Caulobacter sp. FWC2: one gene and its partner. The protein of the gene in region 2 interacts with the protein of the main gene of each other region in a pairwise test. Links are inferred from orthologs where the notes say so. Each region holds a gene or a part of one and is shown on either strand. Other genes may lie near its edges. The genes, in order: CSW62_RS07040 and groL.

The links.
Region 1: the proteins of groL (region 2) and CSW62_RS07040 interact in binary tests that used the Escherichia coli proteins (3 or more experiments, as listed by UniProt). The link is inferred for Caulobacter sp. FWC2 from one-to-one orthologs.

Annotation. Positions count from the first base shown.
Region 1 is NZ_PEBF01000001.1:1,432,603-1,443,874, forward strand. The notes cover bases 3,667-6,533. They hold CSW62_RS07040 (ABC transporter ATP-binding protein), read right to left. Parts: upstream 5,575-6,533; coding sequence 4,759-5,574; downstream 3,667-4,758. Other genes in these bases: CSW62_RS07030 (ABC-type transport auxiliary lipoprotein family protein), read right to left, coding at 3,667-3,815; CSW62_RS07035 (MlaD family protein), read right to left, coding at 3,821-4,759; CSW62_RS07045 (ABC transporter permease), read right to left, coding at 5,622-6,533. Outside these bases: CSW62_RS07015 (hybrid sensor histidine kinase/response regulator), read right to left, coding at 1-1,046; pole-localized protein SpbR, read left to right, coding at 1,200-2,351; CSW62_RS07025 (NUDIX hydrolase), read left to right, coding at 2,412-3,176; more of CSW62_RS07030, read right to left, coding at 3,186-3,666; more of CSW62_RS07045, read right to left, coding at 6,534-6,737; CSW62_RS07050 (methyl-accepting chemotaxis protein), read left to right, coding at 6,983-8,539; CSW62_RS07055 (LacI family DNA-binding transcriptional regulator), read right to left, coding at 8,543-9,595; CSW62_RS07060 (MFS transporter), read left to right, coding at 9,811-11,067; CSW62_RS07065 (RNA methyltransferase), read left to right, coding at 11,088-11,272. UniProt on the Escherichia coli protein: Part of the ABC transporter complex MlaFEDB, which is involved in a phospholipid transport pathway that maintains lipid asymmetry in the outer membrane by retrograde trafficking of phospholipids from the outer membrane to the inner membrane.
Region 2 is NZ_PEBF01000001.1:578,868-590,234, reverse strand. Bases 5,176-8,137 are described here. They hold groL (chaperonin GroEL), read left to right. Parts: upstream 5,176-5,815; coding sequence 5,816-7,459; downstream 7,460-8,137. Other genes in these bases: CSW62_RS02800 (IMCp domain-containing protein), read right to left, coding at 8,117-8,137; CSW62_RS02805 (hypothetical protein), read left to right, coding at 7,799-8,113; CSW62_RS26740 (hypothetical protein), read left to right, coding at 7,625-7,756; groES (co-chaperone GroES), read left to right, coding at 5,466-5,756; CSW62_RS02820 (VOC family protein), read right to left, coding at 5,176-5,289. Also shown: CSW62_RS02850 (MerR family transcriptional regulator), read right to left, coding at 1-163; CSW62_RS02845 (hypothetical protein), read right to left, coding at 254-1,615; CSW62_RS02840 (GNAT family N-acetyltransferase), read right to left, coding at 1,703-2,299; CSW62_RS02835 (acyl-CoA dehydrogenase family protein), read left to right, coding at 2,458-3,765; CSW62_RS02830 (methylated-DNA--[protein]-cysteine S-methyltransferase), read left to right, coding at 3,942-4,454; CSW62_RS02825 (DUF4345 family protein), read right to left, coding at 4,451-4,876; more of CSW62_RS02820, read right to left, coding at 4,906-5,175; more of CSW62_RS02800, read right to left, coding at 8,138-9,196; CSW62_RS02795 (DUF3089 domain-containing protein), read left to right, coding at 9,360-10,529; CSW62_RS02790 (DUF1328 domain-containing protein), read right to left, coding at 10,614-10,796; cobaltochelatase subunit CobT, read left to right, coding at 10,903-11,367.

The DNA of each region.
Region 1 (11,272 bases), 850 kb from region 2 along the record:
ACCGCGTTGCCCAGCAGGTTGGTGATGATCTGGCGGGTGCGCAGGGCGTCGGCGACGATCGCGCCCTTGTCGCGCAGGCGCAGCAGGGGATCGATGTGGACGGCCAGTTCCAGGCCCTTGATCGCGGCGTTGGGCTTGTCCAGCAGGGCCAGGTCCTGGACCAGGCGCACCGGATCGAAAGGCTGGGCCTCCACGCTGAGGCGGCCGGATTCGGCGGTCTCGGAATCAAGCGTGGCGTTCAGCACGGCGATCAGGTCCTGGGCCGCGTCGAGGGCGGCGTTCAGTTGCTCGCGTGACGGTGCGGCGCGGCCGCCCTTGCCGGCGGCGGCGGCCAGAACGTGGGTGACGCCGGTCAGGCCATTGCGGATCTCGTGGCTCAAGGTGGCGACGATATCGGACTTGGAGCGGGCGGTGCGCTCTGCGGCCTCCAGCACCCGCAGGCGCTCGTCGACCAGGTGCTCGTGCTGGACGGCCAGGTCGTGCTGACGGCGGAACATGCGGTTCAGGATCAGGGCCAGGGTCAGCGCCAGGGCTGTCGCGCCCCAGGTCAGCTCGCCCAGCTGGCGGTCGCCGGAGAAGGACGCGACCAGCGGACCGGCCGCCGCGATCGGCGCAACGATCAGCAGGCCCACCAGATAGGGCGCGGCGAAGAAGGCGCACAGCACCGCGCCGGCCGTGGCCAACAGCAGCAGGGGCTCGCGCGCCGGTCCCGCGCCCAGGGCGAACATGGAGACCTGCACCGAGGCCAGAGCCCAGAGCACGCCGCCCATCACCTGGACTCGGGCCCTACGGTTAAGATCTTGCGACGCTTGGTCGCGCAACCAGTTCACCACCGCGTAGAAGGCGCCCCAGTTGATCGCGAACACCGCGAAGCTGGCGGTCATCCACACGCGGTTGGCGGCGAACGATCCGATCCACACGAAAAGCGGCAGGCTGACCGCGAAAACCCCAAGTGCGTAAGGCAATAGCGCGGCCTGGGCGTCCAGCGCCTTGGCGAGGTGCGCGCCGTCCGTCGAGATATCTTTAGGGCGGCGCTCGGCGAGCAAGATCGCACTCCTCGTAATTGAGGGCGCACCTTAGGGCGGCGTGGTTTGTACCCGGTTACGGGGTATCGTTAATCCACAGGTACGATATTCAAACAATCATTAAGCCTAACCGTCGAGGATAGGGCTCCAAGCACCAGGTCCCGGCAAGCGAACATGGCCACCACACGCGCCGCACTCACCGATTCCGACATCCGCATGCTCGTGAAGGGCGCGACGCCTGACGAGCGCGCGCTGGCGGCGCACAAGCTCTGCCGCAGCATCGACCGTGGCGCGCTGAGCGACGAGGACCGCCAGGTCGCGCACGAAATCCTGCGGGTGATGGCCGCCGACGCCGCCGAGCTGGTCCGCCGGGCCATGGCGGTGACCCTGAAGAACTCCACGGCCCTCCCGCCGGACGTCGCCAACCGCCTGGCCCGCGACGTCGAGAGCGTCAGCCTGCCGATCATCAGCTTCTCGCCGGTGTTCACCGACACCGACCTGGCCGAGATCGTCCGCGTGGGCGGTTCGGTGCGTCAGAAGGCGGTGGCCAAGCGCCCCAAGCTCTCCAGCCGCATCACCACCCTGCTGGTCGAGCAGGGCGACGAGGACGTGGTCGCTACGGCCTGCGCGAACGACAACGCCCGTTTTTCGGAAGTCGCGCTGCAGAAGGTCCTGGACCGCTTCGCCAAGTCCGAAAGCGTGCTGCAGGCTGTCGCCTATCGCACGGCCCTGCCGCTCTCTGTCAGCGAACGCCTGATCGACATGGTCGGCGAGCAGCTGCGCGATCATATCCTTGCCAGCCACGCCCTGTCGGCCGAGCGCACGATGGAGCTCATCCTGGGCGCCAAGGAGCGCGCCACGATCGACCTGGTCGACCAGGCCGGCCGCGCCGCTGATCCCAAGGCCTTCGTAGCGCACCTCAGCAAGGTCGGCCGCCTGTCGCCGTCGCTGCTGCTGCGGGCCCTTGCCCACGGGCACATGACCTTCTTCGAGTGGGCCGTGGCCGAGTTGGCCGGAATTCCGCACCACCGGACCTGGCTGATGATCCATGACGCTGGTCCGCTGGGGCTTAAGGCGATCTGCGAGCGGGCCGGCCTGCCGCCGCGCCTCTATTCGGCCTTCCGCGCGGGCGTCGACGCCTTTCACGGCCTGGAGTTCGACGGCGGCGCCCATGATCGCGAGCGCTTCCAGGAGAATATGATCCAGCGCTTCCTGACCTCGTCGCACACGGTCTCGCGCGAGGACAGCGAGTACCTGATGGAGCGCATGGATCGCAGCAGCGGCCGCCGCCGCTCCGATCGCGCCAGGGACCAGGGCGCGGCCTAGCCGAACGATTGTTCGAAAGGGGTCTGGGCAAGGGCGCGAGCCTGCGCCAGACTTCGCGCCATGTCTGACTCTCCGCCGGGCGAGACCCGTCTCGCCGCCACCGTACTGCTGCTTCGAGACGCGCCTTCATTCGAGGTGCTGATGGTCAAGCGGCATCATCAGATCGACTTCGCCGCCGGGGCCTTGGTGTTCCCGGGCGGCAAGAGCCACCAGGGCGACAGCGACCCGCGCTGGCGCGAACTGGCCATCGGCTTCGACGAGGTTGGCCAGGATGGCGTGGCCCTGCGCATCGCCGCGATCCGCGAGGCCTATGAAGAGGCCGGCATATTGCTGGCCCGCGACGGGGATGGGGCCTTCTACGCCGGAGAGGCGGCCAAGGACGTCCGGGCGGCGGTGGCCGAGGACAAGGTGGCCTTTCTGGACGTGGTCCAGGACCTGGGCCTGAAGCTGGATCTCTCGGCCCTGACGGTGTTCGCCCGCTGGATCACGCCCAAGCTGATGCCCAAGCGCTTCGACACCTGGTTCTACGTCGCCCACGCGCCGTTGGCCCAGCAGGCGATCTGCGACGGCCACGAGGCGGTCGACGCCGAGTGGATCGCCCCAGGCCTGGCGTTGGACCTGGCGGCCTCAGGGCAGCGCAAGGTGATCTTCCCCACGCGCATGAACCTGCAGATGCTGGCCGAGAGCGCCAGCCCAGCCGACGCCGTGGCGCGAGCTGTCGGGCGCGAGCTGGTCACCGTCGAGCCCTGGGTCGACGGCAGGGTGCTGCGGATCCAGGAGAACGCCGGCTATGGGCCGGTGACGGAACCCCTGGACGCGCTTTGAGCAGGCCCTCTAGTTCTTGGGTCCCGGCCCAGCCGCGTTAACCCAGGCCACCACGTCGCTCAGCACCTTGGCGTTGGCCTGGTCGAACGCCGGCACGATGGCCGAGACGCGGTTGTCGGCGGCCTTGACCTTGGCCTCGAAAGTCTGATCGCCGACCAGGGTGCGATCGCTATTGCGATTCAGGACGCCGCGGACGCGGACCACCACCTCGGGCGCGGACTTGGGACCGTTGACATAGTCGGCCTCGAAGGTCCGCACCTCAAGGCGCAGCACGAGGTCGGCCTTCGCCACCTCGCCCCTACCGATCAGGCGAGCGCGGCCCGGATCGTTCTCGAACGCGCGGGCGACGGCTTCCTCGAACAGGATGAAGGCCGGGGACACCCAGCGCGCGTCGGCGATATAGGCGACCTCGCCATTGGTCACGGTCAGGATGCGGTCGCCCGCCGCGGCGCGGGTGAAGGCCGACGGGGCCTTCTGCACGCCGAACATCGCGCCTGTCGGGGCCTTGGTGACGCTGACGTCGGCGTCGCCGAAGCGATACATCGTCGCCGGCTTGGTCTTCGGAAAGACGCTGATGCAGCCGGAAAGGGCCACGGCCAGGGTCGCGACGGTCAGGCCTCGGGCAAGGTTGCGCATCATCGGGCTCACGGCTTGACCTCCACTTCCTTGGCAGGGGCCTTGCTGACCACGCCACGGGGGTTCTGTTCGACGTCGCCGACCAGGCGATCCAGGGACTCGGCGGCCGACTGCAGGGTGACGATGGCCGCTGACAGCTGCGGCAGGCCGGTGCTGGCGAAGTCGCTGGTCGGACCTTCCAGCTTCGAGATCATCGAGCGCGCGTCCTTGGCGGCGGCCTTCAGTTCGGCGGCGGCGTCGCCGGCCTCCTTCAGGGTGCGCTTGGCGTCGCCCTCGACCAGCCCATTGGCGTTGTTGGTCAGATTGGTGATCGACTGGGCGGTCGCATCGATGCTCTGCAGCGCCTTCTGGGCGTCGGCGATGATCTCCTTGCGCTCGCGCAGTTCGGCGGTGACCGCCTGGACGTCGCTGAGCGAGGCGCTGAAGGTCTTGATGTTCTGGTCGGACAGGACACGGTTGACGCGGTCCAGCGCCTCAATGGTGCGGGTCAGCACGGTGCCGCCGCCTTCCAGCAGGTCGGAAAGGGCGCTGCGCTGGCTGCGCAGGACGGGGACCTTGCCGTTCTTGACGGTGTCCTTCAGCAGCTCCTTGTTCGGCGAACCGGCGGTGATCTGCACGTAGTTGACGCCCGTGATGCCCTGCGGCTCCAGCGTCGCGTAGCTGTCGACCTTGACCGGCACGTCCGAGGTCATGCGGACGCGGGCGATGACGCGGTTCGGGTCGCTCTTGTCCAGCTCGATACGGGCGACCTCGCCGACCTTGATGCCGTTGAAGTGGACTTCGCCCCCCGTCGACAGACCGCGCACGGGGCCGATGAACAGGATATCGTAGAGGTCGTAGTCCTTGTTGAAGCTGACCTTGGCCAGCCAGACGACGAAGATCACCAGCCCCATGAACAGGGCGAGGGATATGGCCCCGACCAGGGCGTAGTTGGCGTTTCTTTCCATCAGAAGTCCGTCCTTGCCTCGGCCGGATCCTCGGCGGTCGCGGCGGCGCGACCCCGGGGGCCCAGGAAGTATTGCTTGATCCAGGGATGATCCGAACGCTCGAGTTCGCGAACGGGCGCCACCGCGACGACCTTTTTGTCGGCCAGGACGGCGACACGGTCGGTGATGGCGTACAGGCTGTCCAGGTCGTGTGTGATCATGAACACCGTCAGGTCCAGGCTGTCCGACAGGTCCTTGATCAGGGCGTCGAAGGCCTCGGCCGCGATCGGGTCGAGACCGGCGGTGGGCTCGTCCAGGAACAGCAGTTCGGGGTCCATGGCCAGGGCCCGGGCGAGGCCGGCGCGCTTGCGCATCCCGCCCGACAGCTCGGCCGGCTTCAAGAGCGCGGCGCGGGCGGGCAGGCCGACCATGGCGATCTTCAGATCGGCGATCTCGTCGATCTCGCGGCGCGGCAGCCTGGTGTGTTCGTGCAGCGGCGCGGCGACGTTCTCGCGCACCGTCAGGTTCGAAAACAGGGCGCCTTGCTGGAAGAGAACGCCCCAGCGGCGCTCGACCGACGACCAGCGCCGGCGCGAGGCCACGCGCATGTCGCCGCCAAACAGCCGCACCTGGCCGCCGTCGGGCGTCTTCAGGCCGATGATGGTGTTCAGCAGCACCGACTTGCCGGTGCCCGAACCGCCGACCACGCCCAGGACCTCGCCGCGCTCGACCTTCAGGTCCAGGCCGTCATGGATGATGTTGTCGCCGAAACTGGAGACCAGGCCCCGGACATCGATCGGATGCTTCTCGGCCTCGGCGTTGTCCTCGGCCGGCAAGGGCGCGACCTCAAGCTCATGTTGCTTCTTGGTCGTCGGAGCGCGGGTCAAATGTCCAGCTCCATGTAGACCAGGGCGAAGACCGCATCGATCAGGATGATGGCGAAGATGGCGTGGACCACCGACGCCGTCACGCGACGGCCCAGGGACTCGACGTCGTTGCCGACCTCCATGCCCTGGCGACAGCCGATCGCGGCGATGACCGCGGCCATGACGGGCGCCTTGGACATGCCGATCCAGAAGTGGGTGGCGCCGACGAAGTCGATGATCCGCTGCAGGAAGAAGGTCGGCGACAGGTCCAGCACGACCCAGACCACCAGCATGCCGCCCGCCAGGCCCGCGATCGTCGCCACGAAGACCAGCAGCGGGATGGTGAACAGCAGGGCGGCGAAGCGGGGCAGAACCAGCGCCTCGTAGGGATCCACGCCCATGACCTGCATGGCGTCGATCTCCTGGTTCATCTTCATCGAGCCGATCTCGGCCGCGAAGCTGGAGGCCGAACGGCCGGCCAGCAGAATAGCCGTGATCAGGATGTTGAACTCGCGCATCACCGAGATGCCGATCAACTCGACCGAATAGACCTGGGCGCCGAACTCCGTAAGCATGTTGGCGCCCAGCAGGGCCACCACCGCCCCGATGAAGAAGGTCGTGGTCGCCACGATCGGCAGGGCGTCCAGGCCGGCGCGCTCGCACAGGGCCACGACCGGCGCCCAGCGGATGCGGCGCGGATCGGCGACGCATCGGGCCACGGCGACCAGCAGGTGGCCCAGAAAGACCAGGGTGCCGTAGGCGTCCTGGAACAGGCCAAAGACGCCTCGGCCGATCCGCTCCAGCAGGGCGTGGAAGCCGCCGGGACGAATCTCCGGCTCAGGCTCGACCTGGATGGCGGCGCGCACCAGTTCCAGCAAGCGCAGCACTTCGCGGCGCGCCTGGACGTTCCCCGGCTCGAGGTTCTCGCCGCCCGCCCGCAGAATCGCATAGGCGCCGGCGGTGTCGCAGCGATTGATCCCGGTCAGGTCCATATCGAGCGCGCGTTTGCCGGAGAGGTCAGCGTCCAGGCGCAGGCCCGCGTCGAACAGCCCCCGCGCGGTCCAGTCCCCCGTCAGCACGGCCGTCGTGCGGCCGTCCTGATCGTTTAAGGTGAAGTCCGCCGGTAAAGCCATGAAGTCCTGGGGGCTCGTTTCCTGGTTATATCCAAGCCCCGCCATGGGCCTGACAAGCCCAAAACGCGCCAAGGCGCAGCTTGTTGCCGAATAACGTTCCGCGCCTTGAAAACCCGCGCAACGAGGCGCCTCGACATTGTAGTGCGGCGGGTGCGCGCAGGCGTCCAAATTTCAGTCTTGGTTAACGGATTCCCGTCACGAACATGGTCAACGAAATCTTATCGTCATGACCGGAGCCCCAACGCATGAGCGCGCACGCCAAGCTTGATCAGCGGATGGCCTTCATGCGTTTCGACGAGCGCTCGCGCACGGCGCTGCGCGCCCTCAAACCCTTGATCGACTCTGAGATCAAGGGCGCGCTGAACAAGTTCTACAGCCAGGTCCGCACGTTCCCCGAGACGCGCGTCAAGTTTGGCGACGACGCCCACATGGCTGGCGCCGAGCGCGCTCAGGCGGCCCACTGGAGCCGGATCGTCCAGGCCGACTACAGCGACACCTATGTCCGCGACGTCGAGCGGATCGGTCGCGCCCACGTCCACGCCGATATCCAGCCGCAGTGGTACATCGGCGGCTACGCCCTAGTGGCCGAGGAGTTGATCCGCGCCGTCGTCGCCAAGCGCGCCAAGGGCCTGTTCAACAACGCCGCCAAGTCGGACGCCGATCTGGCCGACGGCCTCTCCGCCCTGACCAAGGCCGTGTTCCTAGACATGGATCTGGCCATCTCAAGCTATCTCTCGGTAATGCAGGAAGAGCGCGAAGCGGTTGAAGCCGAACGCCGGGTCGCCGAGCAGCGCCAGGCCCAGGCCGTGAAGGCCGTCGGCGAGGCTCTGTCCCGGCTGGCCGCCGGCGATCTGTCGACCCGCGTCGAGGGCGATCTGGCGCCCGAATTCCACAGCCTGAAGGTCGACTTCGAGCAAGCCGTAAGCGCCCTGGCCGAAGCCATGCGTTCGGTCGAGCACTCTGCCGGCGGCATCCGCTCGGGCGTCGACGAGATCGCCCGCAGCGCCGAGGACCTGTCGCAGCGCACCGAACAGCAGGCCGCCACGCTGGAGCAGACGGCCGCCGCCGTCGAGCAACTGACCAGTGCAGTCGGCAAGACCGCAAAGAGCGCCCGCGAGGTCTCCTCGCGTGTCAGCGAAGCCTCGACCGAGGCCGAACGCTCGGGCGACATCGTCACCCGCGCCGCCGAGGCCATGACCAAGATCGAGGCGCAATCCTCGCAGGTGAACCAGATCCTGGGCATGATCGACGAGATCGCCTTCCAGACCAACCTGCTGGCCTTGAACGCAGGCGTCGAAGCCGCCCGCGCAGGCGATAGCGGCAAGGGCTTCGCCGTCGTGGCGCAGGAAGTGCGGGCCCTCGCCCAGCGCTCGTCTAGCGCGGCCAGCGAGATCAAGTCGCTAATCACGGAATCGAGCCGCCAGGTCAGCGAAGGCGTCGACCTCGTCGGCCAGACGGGCGAGGCGTTGCGCGGCATCCACGAGAAGGTCGGCGGCATCGACGAGCTGGTGAACGCCATCGCCGCCTCGGCCAGCGAGCAGGCGACGGCCCTGGGCCAGGTCAATTCGGCCGTGACCCAGCTCGATCAGGTGACTCAGCGCAACGCCGCCATGGTCTCGCGGTCGACCGAAGCCACCCACGCCCTGCGCGTCGAGGCCGCCGATCTCTCGAACCGCGTCGGCGCGTTCCGCCTGGGCGGGCGTGCGCAAGGCTTCCAGCCGACCGAGCGCGAGCAGCCGGCCGAGAACCTCGTCCACGCCGCCCGCGCCCGTGTCGCCGCCTTCGCCCGTCCGGGCCGGTAAGGCTTATCTCGGCGGCGGGGCCGTCGAGGCGCGGTGGATCAGGGCGAACGGTAGAAGCTCATCCACCGGTCGTTCGGGCGGATCGTTGCTCTTGGCCTGGGCGATCAGCAACTTGGCCGCCACCGAGGACATCTCCGCGACCGGCTGGCGCACGGTCGTGAGCTGCGGGCGACTGAAGCGTGAGCTGGGGCTGTCGTCGAAGCCCGCCACCGACACGTCGCCGGGCGTCATCAGTCCGGCCTCGGCGATCGCCGCGATGCAGCCCAGGGCCATGTCGTCATTGCTGGCGAAGATCGCCGTCGGGCGATCGGGCAGGGCCAATAGCGCCTTGGCCTGCTCCAGGCCGGACTGGAAGGTGAAGTCGCCCTGGCGCACCCAGTCGCCGACGACGGACAGGCCGCGCGCCTTCATGGCCTCCAGATAGCCCTGACGCCGCGCCTGGCTGGCGCCGTAGCGCGGCTCGCCGACGATGAAGCCAATGCGCTTGTGACCAAGCTCGGCCAGGTGTTCGGTCATCTCGCGCGCGGCGGCGACATCATCCATGTGCACGCGAGAGCCCGGGCCGTCCGCCCGCTCGGGTCCGACGGGGACATAGGGCGTGGCGGTCTTGTCCAGAATCTCCAGCACACCGGGATTGTCGGAGGAGGGGGGCGTCAAGATCACGCCGTCCGGCTTCAGCGCGGCGATGAAGGCGGCCACGTCCTGGCGCACATTCGGGCCGTCATTGTCGATCAGCTCGATCAGCAGGTGATAGCCGGCCTCGCGGCACACCAGGGTCGCGCCCAACTGAATGCGGCTGAGATAGTCGGCGCCGCGCTCGCTCTGCCAGTGGTCGATGGTCAGGGCCGCGTCGACGAAGACGGCGATCACGAACGAGCGTGAGCCGGCCAGGCTACGCGCCGACAGGTTCGGACTGTAGCCCAGGTCGCCGGCCGCCTCGAGCACGCGATCGCGCATGGCGGGCCGAACGTTCGGCTCCTTGTTCATCACCCGCGAAACGGTCTTGATCGAGACGCCGGCCCGCGCGGCGACATCGTAGATCGTCACCGAGGCCATCAGATCGTCCCGACGCTGTTCTGACTCATGTTCATCGAGCCAACCTAGAGCGTCCGCGAGGGATAGGGAAACTCCCCCTTGTCTCGCAAGGAAGGCGCGGCCACTGTCGCCCTTCGACGCGGCGTAAGATCGCGGCGAGTCCGTTTCGTGAAACGGGCTCAATCTAAAAGTCTTAGAGCGGGGCGCTGGCCATGCTCTTGGGGGAGGTGAGTAGAGTGCGGCCTGACGACGGAGCGCGGCCCAAGGAGCCGGTGCGCGCGAACTTCATCGCCGCCTATACCCTGGCCCAGGTCGGGGCCTTCGTCTCGTTCCAACCGCTTTTGCAAGTCCTGCTGCCGTTGAAGGCCGAGTCGATCGACGCGGCCTCCAAGGCGGTGGTGCTGAGCCAGGTCGCCTTCTATGGCGCCATCGCGGCCAGCATCGCCAACCTGCTGGCCGGGGCGATCAGCGACCGCACCACCTCGCGCTTCGGCCGCCGGCGACCCTGGATGGTGGTCGGCGCGCTGGGGGCGTCGCTGGCCTATCTCGCCATCATGCACGCCAAGACCCCGCTGGCCCTGATCGGCGGGGTGATCCTGTTCCAGCTGACCTTCAACCTGTGCTTCTCGGCCCTGGTCGCGGTGATGCCCGACCGGGTGCCGGACAATCAGAAGGGGTCGGTGGCGGCCTTCCTCAGCCTTGGCAATCCCATCGGCACGGCGGTCGGGGCGGTGGTGATCGGCGGGCTGCTGGTCGTTGAATGGCAACGCTACGCCGTGATCTCGGCGGCGCTGCTGCTGGGCCTGGCGCCGTTCGTCATCCGGCTGCGCGATCCGCCACTGCCCAGGTCGGACGTACCGCCGTTCCATCTCATCGAGTTCATTCGAGGCTTGTGGGTCAGTCCGCGCAAGCACCCGGACTTCGCCTTCGCCTGGGTCGGGCGCTTCATGGTGCTGGTCGCCTTGAGCTTGGTGCAGAGCTACATGCTCTATTTCCTGCAGGACGTGGTCGACTATCCCAGCCTGTTCCCCGGCCATCGCTCCGAGGAGGGACTGGCGATCCTGGCGACCATCTCGACGGTGTTCAACGTCGCTTGCGCCATGCTGGGCGGAGTGCTTTCGGACCGGCTGAAGCGGCGCAAGCTGTTCGCCTTCGGCGCCGCCCTGACCATCGCCTCGTCGATGCTCGTCTTCTCGCTGTCGCCAGCCTGGCCGGTGCTGGTCGGGGCCTATATTGTCTACGGCTGCGGCGCGGGCTGCTTCTCCGCCGTCGATATCGCCCTAGTCACCCAGGTGCTGCCCTCGCAGCGAGACGCGGGCAAGGACCTGGGCGTCATCAACCTGGCCAACACCTTGCCCCAGGCTCTGGCTCCGGCGCTCGCGGTGTGGAGCCTTGGCTCGACCCAGGAAAACTTCCAGGTCTTCTTCTGGGTGGCCGCGGCGCTCGCGCTGGCTGGCGGTCTGGCGATCCTGCCGATACGAGGGGTGCGCTAGCCGCCGCCTCAGAGGTCTCCTTGCCGCAGTTCCATGTCGTCACCGATCCCGACGATCCCGCCGTCGCCCCGTTCCGGGCGATCAAGGAACGCGACCTGGTCGGGCGGGAAGGGCTGTTCATCGCCGAGGGGGAAACGGTGCTGCGCGCCTTCGTTCGCGATGCGCCGGAGCGCGTGGTCTCGCTGATGATCGATCCGAAACGCAA
Region 2 (11,367 bases):
ACAGGATCTGCTGCAGGCGCAGCAGGTCCTGGCGGTCATAGTAGCGATAGCCGTTGGCCCCGACGGCGCGCGGCCGCAGCAGGCCGATGGCGTCGTAGTGGTGCAGAGCCCGCACCGAGACGCCCGACAGCTTCGCCATCTGTTTGACCGTGTAGACGCTCATCCGGTGTCCTTGGTGAACCTTCCCTCTTCGATGGAAGGATCAGTCAGGTCTGACGCGGCGTGAGGGTCAATGCCCTAAAATCAGCGGGCTTCAGGCCGCGTTGGCCGCCGCCAGGGTCGCGCCGTCGGCGCTGGCGACCGGCTTTTCCAGCAGGTCGGTGACGGCGGGGCCGCGCACGAAGGCGATCCCTCCAGCCTTGCAGGCTTCCAGTTCGACCGCCGAGCAGACATTAGCCGCGGCCTGGGCCACGCCCTTGGCGACGTAGGCGGCCTTGCGCTCGACGAACTTGAGGATCTGCTTCAACCGGTCGTGCTCGGTCTCGCCGTTCAGCACCAGGGTGATGCTGTCGACCAGTTCGTGCGGCAGGCCCGAGATCGGGAAGGTCGGGTCGCAGACCTGGACGTCCATCCGCGAGAAGCTGCCCTTCAGGAACAGGCGCATCTGCTGCAGCATGCCGATCGAGGCCTCGCGCGGCGTGGCGTAGATCGTGGCGGTCAGGCGCGGCAGCTGATCCAGCGGATAACGCGAGAGGCGGCTCTTATAGGCCTCCTGCGAGGCCGGGGTGGTCAGGTTCCAGAAGCCGAACGGGGCCTGGATCTCGCCGAAGGGGGCGGCCTTAAGGGCGGCCTGGGTGTCGGTCAGGCAGATCAGGTCGCGCTTCAGCAGCTTGCCGTCGTCCTCGGGCGGCGGACCGATCAGGTCCGCGCGCATGCCGATGGCCGAACCGACGAAGGCGCCGTGCGCCAGGTCATAGACGCCCCACCAGCCGGTTTGGGCTTGCGGCGGCGGGGCCGCGACCTTGGCGGCGGCAGGCGTGGGCGGCGGGGCCGGTTGAGCCTTGGGCGGTTCCGGCGCGACGGCTGCGGCGACGGGCGGCGGAGCCTTGGCGGCGACCGGCTTGGCCGGTTCGGCCGCGGGGACGGTGGAAACGGACGCGGCGGTCTTGGGCGGCGGCGTCACGGTCGTGGCGGCGGCCAGGCCCGGCTTCTTGGCGCTGGCCTTGTCCTCGGCGAAGGTCTTGGCTTCCGCCCGGGTGCTGGGGCGAGGCTCGACGCTGTCGGCGGTGACCACGTGGACGCGGCCGGGAGGGCCTTCATAACCTTCGCCGGCCATCAGGCCCGCGAGCTCGGCCTGGGTCAGGGCCGCGAATTTCAGGACGGCCTGTTCGTCGCCTTCGAAGGTCATCAGGGCGATCTGGCCGATCGGGCGCCCGGGGAAGAGCACCTTCTCAAGCTCGGCCGCCACGGCCTGCATCTCGGTGGGATCGAGGGTCTCGACGCGGTTATCGGCCAGGACGAAGGCCAGAGGCGCCACGGCCCCGCACTTGCGCGGCGCGCGCCATCGGGCCTTCAGGAACGCATCCGCCACCCCCTGCGCCTTATGCTTGGGGACTTCACCCGGCTGGCTCTCGCCAACGGTGAACAGGATGCGCAGGCAGCAGATGGCCGTCATGGAATAGGACGTTAGAGGCCGAAGCTTTGTGAACGGTTACAACCGTTGAGCTAACGCCGTTTTATTTCGCGACCCCGGGGAACCTTTTTAGACGAAGGTTTCGCTGAGGCGGAATTCCAGCCGTTCGCGGATCGCCGGCCAGTCGTAGTCGGTGATCGAGAACACCGCCGTGTCGCGGATGTGGCCGGTCCAGGTGACCTTGTGGTTGCGCAACACGCCTTCCTTGCTGGCCCCCAGCTTGCCGACGGCGGCCTGGCTGCGGGCGTTGCGGACGTCGATGTTGAACTCGACGCGGATGGCCCCGGCCTTCTCGAAGGCGTGGGCCAGCATCAGGCGCTTGCTCTCCGGATTGACCGGACCCGAACGCGCGTCGGGATTGAGGAAGGTCGAGCCGATCTCCAGCCCGCCATGCAGGCGGCGGATATTGAGGTAGCTGGAGGTGCCGACGACCTTGCCGTCCGACAGGCGGCGGATGGCGAAGCCGATGCGTTCGCCACGGTCGGTCTCGCCCTGCAGCGCGCCCCAGAAGTCTTCGAAGCCCTCGCCGCAGCCGTTGACCGACATGATCTCCCAGCTAGCGGGATCGCAGTCGACGGCTCCCTGCAGCTCTTCGCGGTGATCGATGGTGATCGGTTCCAGCCGCACATAGCGGCCCTGCAGGGTATCGGCGGTCAGGTTCAGCATGATCGTGTTTTCCGCCAGGAGCGCCGCCGTGACAACCCAGTTCGAACAACCGCTTCGACGCCTGTCCCCACCTGCCCGCTTGCCGCCCGCCTGAAGCCGGTCTACAAACACTTCAAACAAGCGTTTGACACATTGAGAACCGGGTAGAGGGAACGACCATGGACTTCGACATCTCCCCCACGCAGCGCGCCTTCCTGGACCGCGTCACCGCGTTCATGGACGAGCACATCGTGCCGGCCATTCCGCGATACGAGGCCGAGATGGACGTACTCGGCGCCGAGCGCTGGAAGGTCGTCCAGGTCGTCGAGGAGCTGAAGGCGAAAGCCAAGGCCGCCGGCCTGTGGAACTTCTTCATGCCGCCGCACAGCGGCCAGACCCATGTCGACGACACGTTCCAGTTCGAGGGCGTGCAACTGACCAACCTCGAATACAGCCTGATCGCCGAACAGCTGGGCAAGGTCGGCTTCGCCTCGGAAGTCTTCAACTGCTCGGCGCCCGACACCGGCAATATGGAAGTGCTGATGCGCTACGGCACGCTGGCCCAGAAGGAGCGCTGGCTGCGCCCGCTGATGAACGGCGAGATCCGTTCGGCCTTCCTGATGACCGAGCCGGCGGTGGCCAGCTCGGACGCCACCAATATCGAGACCCGCATCGAGCGCGACGGCGACCACTATGTGATCAACGGCCGCAAGTGGTGGTCCTCGGGCGTGGGCGATCCGCGCTGCAAGGTCGCCATCGTCATGGGCAAGACCGACCCGGATAACGCCAGCCGCCACGCCCAGCAGAGCCAGGTCCTGGTGCCGCTGGACGCGCCGGGCATCGAGATCGTCCGCATGCTGCCGGTGTTCGGCTATGACGACGCCCCGCACGGCCATGCCGAGGTCATCCTCAAGGACGTGCGCGTGCCGATTGAGGACGCCCTGCTGCTGGGCGAGGGCCGCGGCTTCGAGATCGCCCAGGGCCGCCTGGGTCCTGGCCGCATCCACCACTGCATGCGCACCATCGGCACGGCGGAAGTCGCGCTGGAGAAGATGTGCAAGCGCCTGATGAGCCGCAAGGCCTTCGGCAAGTACGTCTCGGACCACTCGGTGTGGGAAGAGCGCGTCGCCGACGCCCGCATCGACATCGAGATGTGCCGCCTGCTGTGCCTGAAGGCCGCCGACATGATGGACAAGGCCGGCAACAAGTCGGCCCGTCTGGAGATCGCCATGATCAAGGTCGCGGCCCCGCGCCTGGCCCTGAAGATCATCGACGACGCCATCCAGGCCCACGGCGGCGGCGGCGTGACCACCGACTTCGGCCTGGCCAAGGCCTATGCCGGCATCCGCACCCTGCGCCTGGCCGACGGCCCGGACGAGGTGCACCAGCGCACGATCGCCCGCATGGAATACGGCAAGTACGGCGACCTCGTTTACAAGCAGAAGGCCGAGAAGGAAGCGGCTCTGCACGTGCCGGGGATTCGGTAGGTCAGCGCCGCCCCCTCCGTCGCCTATCGGCGACACCTCCCCCATGAAGGGGGAGGAGCAATCACGGACTCTCCTCCCCCTTTATGGGGGAGGGGGACCAGCGAAGCTGGTGGAGGGGGCTTCACCGCCGCAAATTCCGGGCGGACACCCTCGCCTCGCCCGGCGATGATCGCCCGATGAGTCGCCCCGCTCGCCTGCTCCTGGACCGCGCGCCCTCGCCGATCGGCGAGTTGCTGATCGTCACCGACGAGGCCGGCGCCCTGCGCGCGATGGACTTCCAAGACCACGAGCACCGTCTCGACCGCCTGCTGAAAACGCACTACGGCCCGCTGCGTCCCGAGCCTGGCGCGACGCCGGTCGCTATCCGCGACGCCATCACCGCCTACTTCGCCGGCCAGTTCGAAGCCCTGAACACCCTCGCTTGGGTCACCAACGGCACGGCCTTCCAGCACGCGGTGTGGACGGCCCTGACGCGGATCCCGGCTGGTGAGACGATCACCTATTCGGAGCTTGCCCGTCGCGCCGGGCGTCCGCTAGCGGTCCGCGCCGCCGGCCACGCCAACGGCTCAAACCCGCTCAGCATCGTCGCGCCCTGCCACCGGGTGATCGGCATGGACGGGGCGCTGACCGGCTACGGCGGCGGAATCGATCGCAAACGCTGGCTGCTCGCGCACGAGAAGGCGCTTTAGGCCAGTCGCGCGCCTTCCAGCACCACGCGGCCGATATTGAAGAACGGCAGGCTGAGCGTGATGCCGATCAGGGCGTTGAACACCATCGCGCCGCTGTTGTAGCGCCCGGCCTCGCCGTCCATCGCCGCCGAGATCGCCCTTCCCGCCGCCGCGCCCAGCCAGGCGACGGCCAAGGCTAACGCCATGGCCGCTCCGATGCGCGGCTGGTAGCCGAGATAGAGCGCCGCCACGCCGTGCGAGGCGATCAGCACCCCGCCCAAGGCCCGGCCCTCGGCGAACAGCGGCGGCTTGGGCGTGTCGTCGTCGGCCAGCCCCGCCAGGCCGAGCATGGTCTGCGGCCGGGCCAGGATCATGCCGCCCAGGCTCCCGCCGATGACGCAGGCCAGGACCGCCAGGAACAGCGACAGGACGTAGCTCGACATAGGCCTTGGAACTCCTGTTATTCTCGACGTTATTCGGGCGCGCGGCAGACAGCCTCGACGTTGAAGCCGTCCGGGTCCAGAACGAACGCGCCGTAATAGTCCTTATCGTAATGTGGGCGAAGTCCGGGCGAACCATTGTCTTTCCCGCCAGCCTTCAGCGCCGCTTCGTAAAAGGCGTCGACCTGGGCGCGGGTTTCCGCGGCGAAGGCGACGTGAAGCTTGCCCTGCGTCGTGTCGTGGCCGGAAACCCAGAACATCGGCCGCTCGCGGCCATAACCCGCCACGTCGACGCCGTTGGTGAATTCCTTGGGCACGACATAGAGCTGGCGGATCCCCAGCGGCGCCAGGGCGGCGTCATAAAAGGCGGCCGACCGGGTGAAATCGCTCACCCCAAGCCCCATATGATCGAACATCAGCGGTCTCCCCTTGGTCAGGCGACGCAAAAACTTCGCCCACCCTGTCCTTGACTCAACCGAGCGCGCTGCCTAACTCACGCCCAGCGTTGGCACTCGATGGGAGCGACTGCTAACAGCCTCGCTCCCCGATCCAGCGCAGCCTTTATTTGAAACCGTTCCGACGGAGAACACCCATGAAATTTCGTCCCCTGGGCGACCGCGTCCTCGTGAAGCGCGTCGAAGAAGAAACCAAGACCAAGGGCGGGATCATCATCCCCGACACCGCCAAGGAAAAGCCGCAAGAAGGCGAAGTCGTCGCCGTCGGTCCCGGCGCGCGTAACGACAAGGGCGACGTCGTCGCTCTCGACGTGAAGGCTGGTGATCGCATCCTGTTCGGCAAGTGGTCGGGCACGGAAGTGAAGGTCGACGGTCAGGACCTCCTGATCATGAAGGAAAGCGACGTCCTGGGCGTGGTCGAGGCCTAAGCCTCCTCCGTCCTCTTCGCTTTCGACCCCTAGTTTCTCTTTTAGAAGGGCTCATACACATGGCCGCTAAAGACGTTTATTTCTCTTCGGACGCGCGCGACAAGATGCTGCGCGGCGTCAACATCCTCGCCAACGCGGTGAAGGTGACCCTGGGCCCCAAGGGCCGCAACGTCGTGATCGAAAAGTCCTTCGGCGCCCCGCGCTCGACCAAGGACGGCGTCTCGGTCGCCAAGGAAATCGAACTGAGCGATCGTTTCGAGAACCTCGGCGCGCAAATGATCCGCGAAGTGGCCTCGAAGACCAACGACAAGGCCGGTGACGGCACCACGACCGCCACGGTCCTGGCCCAGGCCATCGTGCAAGAAGGCCTGAAGTCGGTCGCCGCCGGCATGAACCCGATGGACCTGAAGCGCGGCATCGACAAGGCCGTCGCCATCGTCGTCGCCGAGATCAAGGCGTCGTCGAAGAAGGTCACCACCAACACCGAAATCGCTCAGGTCGGCACCATCTCGGCCAACGGCGACAAGGAAGTTGGCGACATGATCGCCAAGGCCATGGACAAGGTCGGCAACGAAGGCGTCATCACCGTCGAAGAAGCCAAGACCGCCGAGACCGAACTCGACGTCGTCGAAGGCATGCAGTTCGACCGCGGCTACCTGTCGCCGTACTTCATCACCAACGCCGACAAGATGGAAGTTCAGCTCGAAGAGCCGCTCATCCTGCTGTTCGAAAAGAAGCTGTCGTCGCTGCAGCCGCTGCTGCCGGTGCTGGAAGCCGTCGTCCAGTCGGGCCGCCCGCTGGTCATCATCGCTGAAGACGTCGAAGGCGAGGCCCTGGCCACGCTGGTCGTCAACAAGCTGCGTGGCGGCCTGCGCGTCGCCGCCGTCAAGGCTCCGGGCTTCGGCGATCGCCGCAAGGCCATGCTGGAAGACCTGGCCATCCTGACCGGCGCTCAAGTCGTGTCGGAAGACCTGGGCATCAAGCTCGAGAACGTGTCGCTCGACATGCTCGGCAAGGCCAAGAAGGTCTCGATCACCAAGGACGACACCACGATCGTGGACGGCATCGGTGAAAAGGACGCGATCGAAGCCCGTATCGCCCAGATCAAGCGCCAGATCGAAGACACCACGTCGGACTACGACAAGGAAAAGCTGCAAGAACGCCTGGCCAAGCTGGCCGGCGGCGTTGCGGTCATCCGCGTCGGCGGCTCGACCGAAGTCGAAGTGAAGGAAAAGAAGGACCGCGTCGACGACGCCCTCAACGCGACCCGCGCGGCCGCCGATGAAGGCATCGTCCCGGGCGGCGGCACGGCTCTGCTGAAGGCTTCGCAAGCCCTGGCCGGCCTGACCGGCGACAACGCCGACCAGACCGCTGGCATCGCCATCGTCCGTCGCGCCCTGCAGGCCCCGATCCGTCAGATCGCCGAAAACGCCGGCGTCGAAGGCTCGATCGTGGTCGGCAAGGTTCTGGAAAGCACCAGCGCCTCGTTCGGCTTCAACGCCCAGACCGAGCAATATGTCGACCTGATCGCCGACGGCGTCATCGACCCGGCCAAGGTGGTCCGCACCGCTCTGCAAGACGCCGCTTCTGTGGCCGGCCTGCTGATCACCACGGAAGCCGCCATCGTCGAAGCCCCGAAGAAGAACGCCGGTGGCGCTCCGGGCGGCGGCATGCCGGGCGGCATGGGCGACATGGATTTCTAAGAAGTCCTGTCGGCTAAACGCTGAAATGATTGAGGGCGGGGCCGCGAGGCTCCGCCCTTTTTCTTTGTCCGCATGACGACGGTTTCACACTCCCGTGACGCGCGAGAACCAAGGCGAAGGTTCGACGTTAATCTTCCGCTCACGTTGCAGAGCATGGAGGCTGAAATGTCGCTCGTGCGTTTGTATCCCGCCCAGCGCCGTCGCCGCGCGTCGCGAACCAGCCTCATCCTGGTGGGCGTCTCGGCTTGGCTTGTGCTGGGCCTGGTCAGCCAGGCAGCGTTCCAGCTGATCGGCTAGAGGCCCTATCCGCGAGGCCTGGCGAGCGCTACATGCGCCTCTATGTTCCGCCAACGCCCCGACGCCGATCTGATCGTTCAAGGCTGGGTCATCGGCGTGATGGTCGAAGTCGCGGGCGAGCGCCTGCCGGTCCGTCACTACTTCGCGGTCGGAAAGTCGGATCGCGCCCAGGCCGAGTGGGCGGCCGTGGACCTGGCGATGAACGCCGGCTCGGTGGCCTCAAGCCCCGTCAAAGGCCAGGAGCCCGTCGAGGCGCTGCGCGAGATCGTCGCCTACCGGATGCGTGAGCTGGGCCTCAAGCCCGGCGAGGCCCGCGCCCTGGGCGACAAGAACCCGAGGCGCTGGCTCTCGCTCTAGACCCTAGTGATGCTTGCCGCCGCCACCGCAGGCGCCGCAGCCGCCCTTGCTGCCGCCGCCATGATAGCCGCCGCCGATGTGGATCGAGGACGACGCAGAGGCTGAGGCCGACGCCGAGCTCGACGCATAGCCGCTCGAAGAGCTGCCGGCGTAGCCGCCCGCATAGCCGCCACCGCCTGCCAGGCCAGGACCGCCGTAACCGCCGCCACGCCCGCCCGACTGCGCGCCGACATAGCCCATCGGCAGGGGCGGCGGCTCGATATAGTTGCCCCACGCCGAGCTGCCGACGGAACCCGCGTTCCAGCCGCCGCCTGCGCTATAGCGCGAGCCCGAATAGTCGCTCGAATACTCGTAGGACGAGCGCTCGCGGCTCTCCTCGTAATAGCTGTCCTCGTAGCGTTGTCCGCCGCAAGGGCTGCACTGCTGCTGGTAGACCGCGCCTCCGCAGACGCGGGGCTGGCAGCCGCCCTGCTGCTGGACCGGCACATAGACCGGGCGGTCCACCGGGCGGTCGACATAGACGTAGACCGGCACCTGAATGATCCTGTCGACCACCTCACCGCCCGGGCCTGAACAGGCCTGCTGGCACGGCGTGACCGTCGGGGCCGGGGTCGGAACGGGACGGTCCACAGGGACGGGGCGATCCACGGGAACCGGACGATCCACATAGACCGGACGATCCACCGGCACTTCCACGCGCTTTTCGACGATCTTCTCGACAATCTTCTCGACCGGACGGTCGATATAGACGGGCCGGTCCACGATCTTCTCGACCGGAACCTGGACCAGCTTCTCGACGGGCACCTCGATACGCTTTTCGACCACGACCGGCCGCTCGATGATCACCGGCTTTTCGACAATCTTCTCGACGATCTGGGTGGTGGGACGGTCGACATAGACCGGCACGCGGCGCTCCACCACGCGGTCGACATAGACCACCTTGGTGCGCGTCGTGACCCGTTTTGGCGCATGATGCTGGCGCACCGGAGCGCGCTCATAGCCGTCCGCCAGCACGGGCGAAGCCAGGGTAAGGCCAGCGAAAACCGCCAGCACGCCGACGCGGAGAAGGGTCTTGGGGCTCATGGCCGACCTCGATACGAACGCAGGAGCGTCCCTTGACGGGACAATCGCCGTCGACGTCGCAAGCCTCGCGCCAAAGGCGTTCCAAGCCCACTTGGCGAGTGGTGTTCTCTCCGTCATTGTCCGCGCCAAACGAGCGTTCGAAACGCATCGGGAGGGGAAGACGATGGCGAAGACTCTGGCGGCTCTAGGCTTGATGGCCGGCTTGGCTCTGGCGGGCGCGGCTCGCGCCCAGGCCCCGACGGGCGTGACGCCCAACGACTATGGCAAGACAGAGAACTGGCTATGCCTGCCGGGCCGCCAGGACGCCTGCGCGGTCGACCAGACCACGACCATCGTCCAGGCCGACGGCAAGACCTCGACCGAGGCGTTCAAGCCGGTCGCCAGCCCGGCCTATGACTGCTTCTACATCTATCCGACCGTCTCGACCGATCCGGGCGGCAACAGCGACATGGTCATCGACGAGGCCGAGCGCCGCGTGGTCGAGCAGCAGCTGGCCCGCTTCGGCGGCCAATGCCGGCTGTTCGCCCCGATGTATCGCCAGGTGACCCTGGCGGCCCTGCGCGCGGTGATGATGGGCCAGCCCTCGCCGGGCAACGGCGTCCTGGCCTATGGCGACGTGCGCGACGCCTGGCGCTGGTACCTGGCCAACGAGAACAAGGGACCCAATGGGAAGGCTAGGGGTGTTGTGCTGCTGGGCCACAGCCAGGGCTCGCGGATGCTGCTGGACCTCCTGAAGAACGAGGTGGACGGCAAACCGGCCCAGAAGCAGATGATCTCGGCCTATGTGCTCGGCATGAACACGCCGGTGACCGATGGCAAGTTCGGCTCGATCCCGCTGTGCGACAAGGCCGATCAGGCCGGATGCCTGGTGACCTACGTCTCGTTCCGCGCCTCCAGCCCGCCGCCTGCCAACAGCCGCTTCGGCAAGACCGACGAGCAGGGCCACCGCGCCGGTTGCGTGAACCCCGCCGCCCTGGTCGCCGGCAAGGCCTCCACCGACGAAACCCCGGTGCACAGCTATCTGAGCAGCAAGAGCTTCCAGTCGAGCGGAGAGCCGAAACCGTTCGCCAAGGATGTGAAGGTCTCGACGCCGTTCGTTTCGCTGCCCGGCTTGCTCTCGGCCAAGTGCGTCAGCGAAGGCGACTTCACCTATCTGTCGGTCAAGGTGAACGCCGATCCGGCCGATCCGCGCACCGATGAGATCGCTGGCGACGTCATGGTCGGCGGCTATGTGCTGAAGGACTGGGGCCTGCACCTGATCGACGTGAATCTGGAGATGGGCGACCTGAACGCGCTCGTGGCCCGGCAAGCCAAGGCCTACGCGGGACGCTAGGACCCCTCCCACGGGGTCCTAGCGTCACACTGATGCCGGCGGCGGGGTCGACGTCCGCTCCGGCCCGCGCAAGGCGTGCGGCGGCTATTTCGGGCCTGCCGCCGCCTTGAACACGGTCGCGCCCAGCAGGGCGACGATCACGAAGCCGATGAGGAACAGGAAGAACAGGATCTTGGCGACACCGGCCGCCGCGCCGGCCACGCCAGTGAAACCCAGGGCCCCAGCGATCAGGGCGACGACGGCGAGAATAATGGCCCACTTGAGCATCTGCGTTTCCTCCGAGGACCGCCTTGGCGGCGCTGTTGGAAAATCAACGTCCCGTCCGAGCACGGCGTTCCTTGTTTTCGCCGCCCGGCGCCGCTAACTCGAAGCCATGGCCTCCAAGCCCGAAAGCCCGACCGAACCCTTCAAGCGCGCCCTGGCGCACGCCGCGCGCTCGCTTGCCGAAATGCCGGACCTGGAGGTCGTGTTCTCGGGCGATGGCCCGCAGCTTCTGGGCAAGCGCGCGATCCTGCCGCACCCGCCGCGCGACCTGAGCTCCAAGGAGGCCGCGCGCATCCGCGGCCTGGCCGACCAGATGGCCCTGCGCCTGGCCCACCACGATCCGATCGCCCACGCCCGCGCCCGCCCCAGCTCCCCCGACGGCCAGGCGGCCTTCGAGTCGATCGAGCAGGCGCGGCTGGAAGCGATCGGCGCCAACGCCCTGGGCGGCGTGCGCGGCAACCTGACCGCCGCTCTCGAGGCCCGGCTGGAAAAGCAGGGCCTGACGCGCGCCGTCGCTACCGACCGCCAGTCGGCGCCGATGGCCGAGATCCTGGGCCTCATGGTCCGCGAGCGC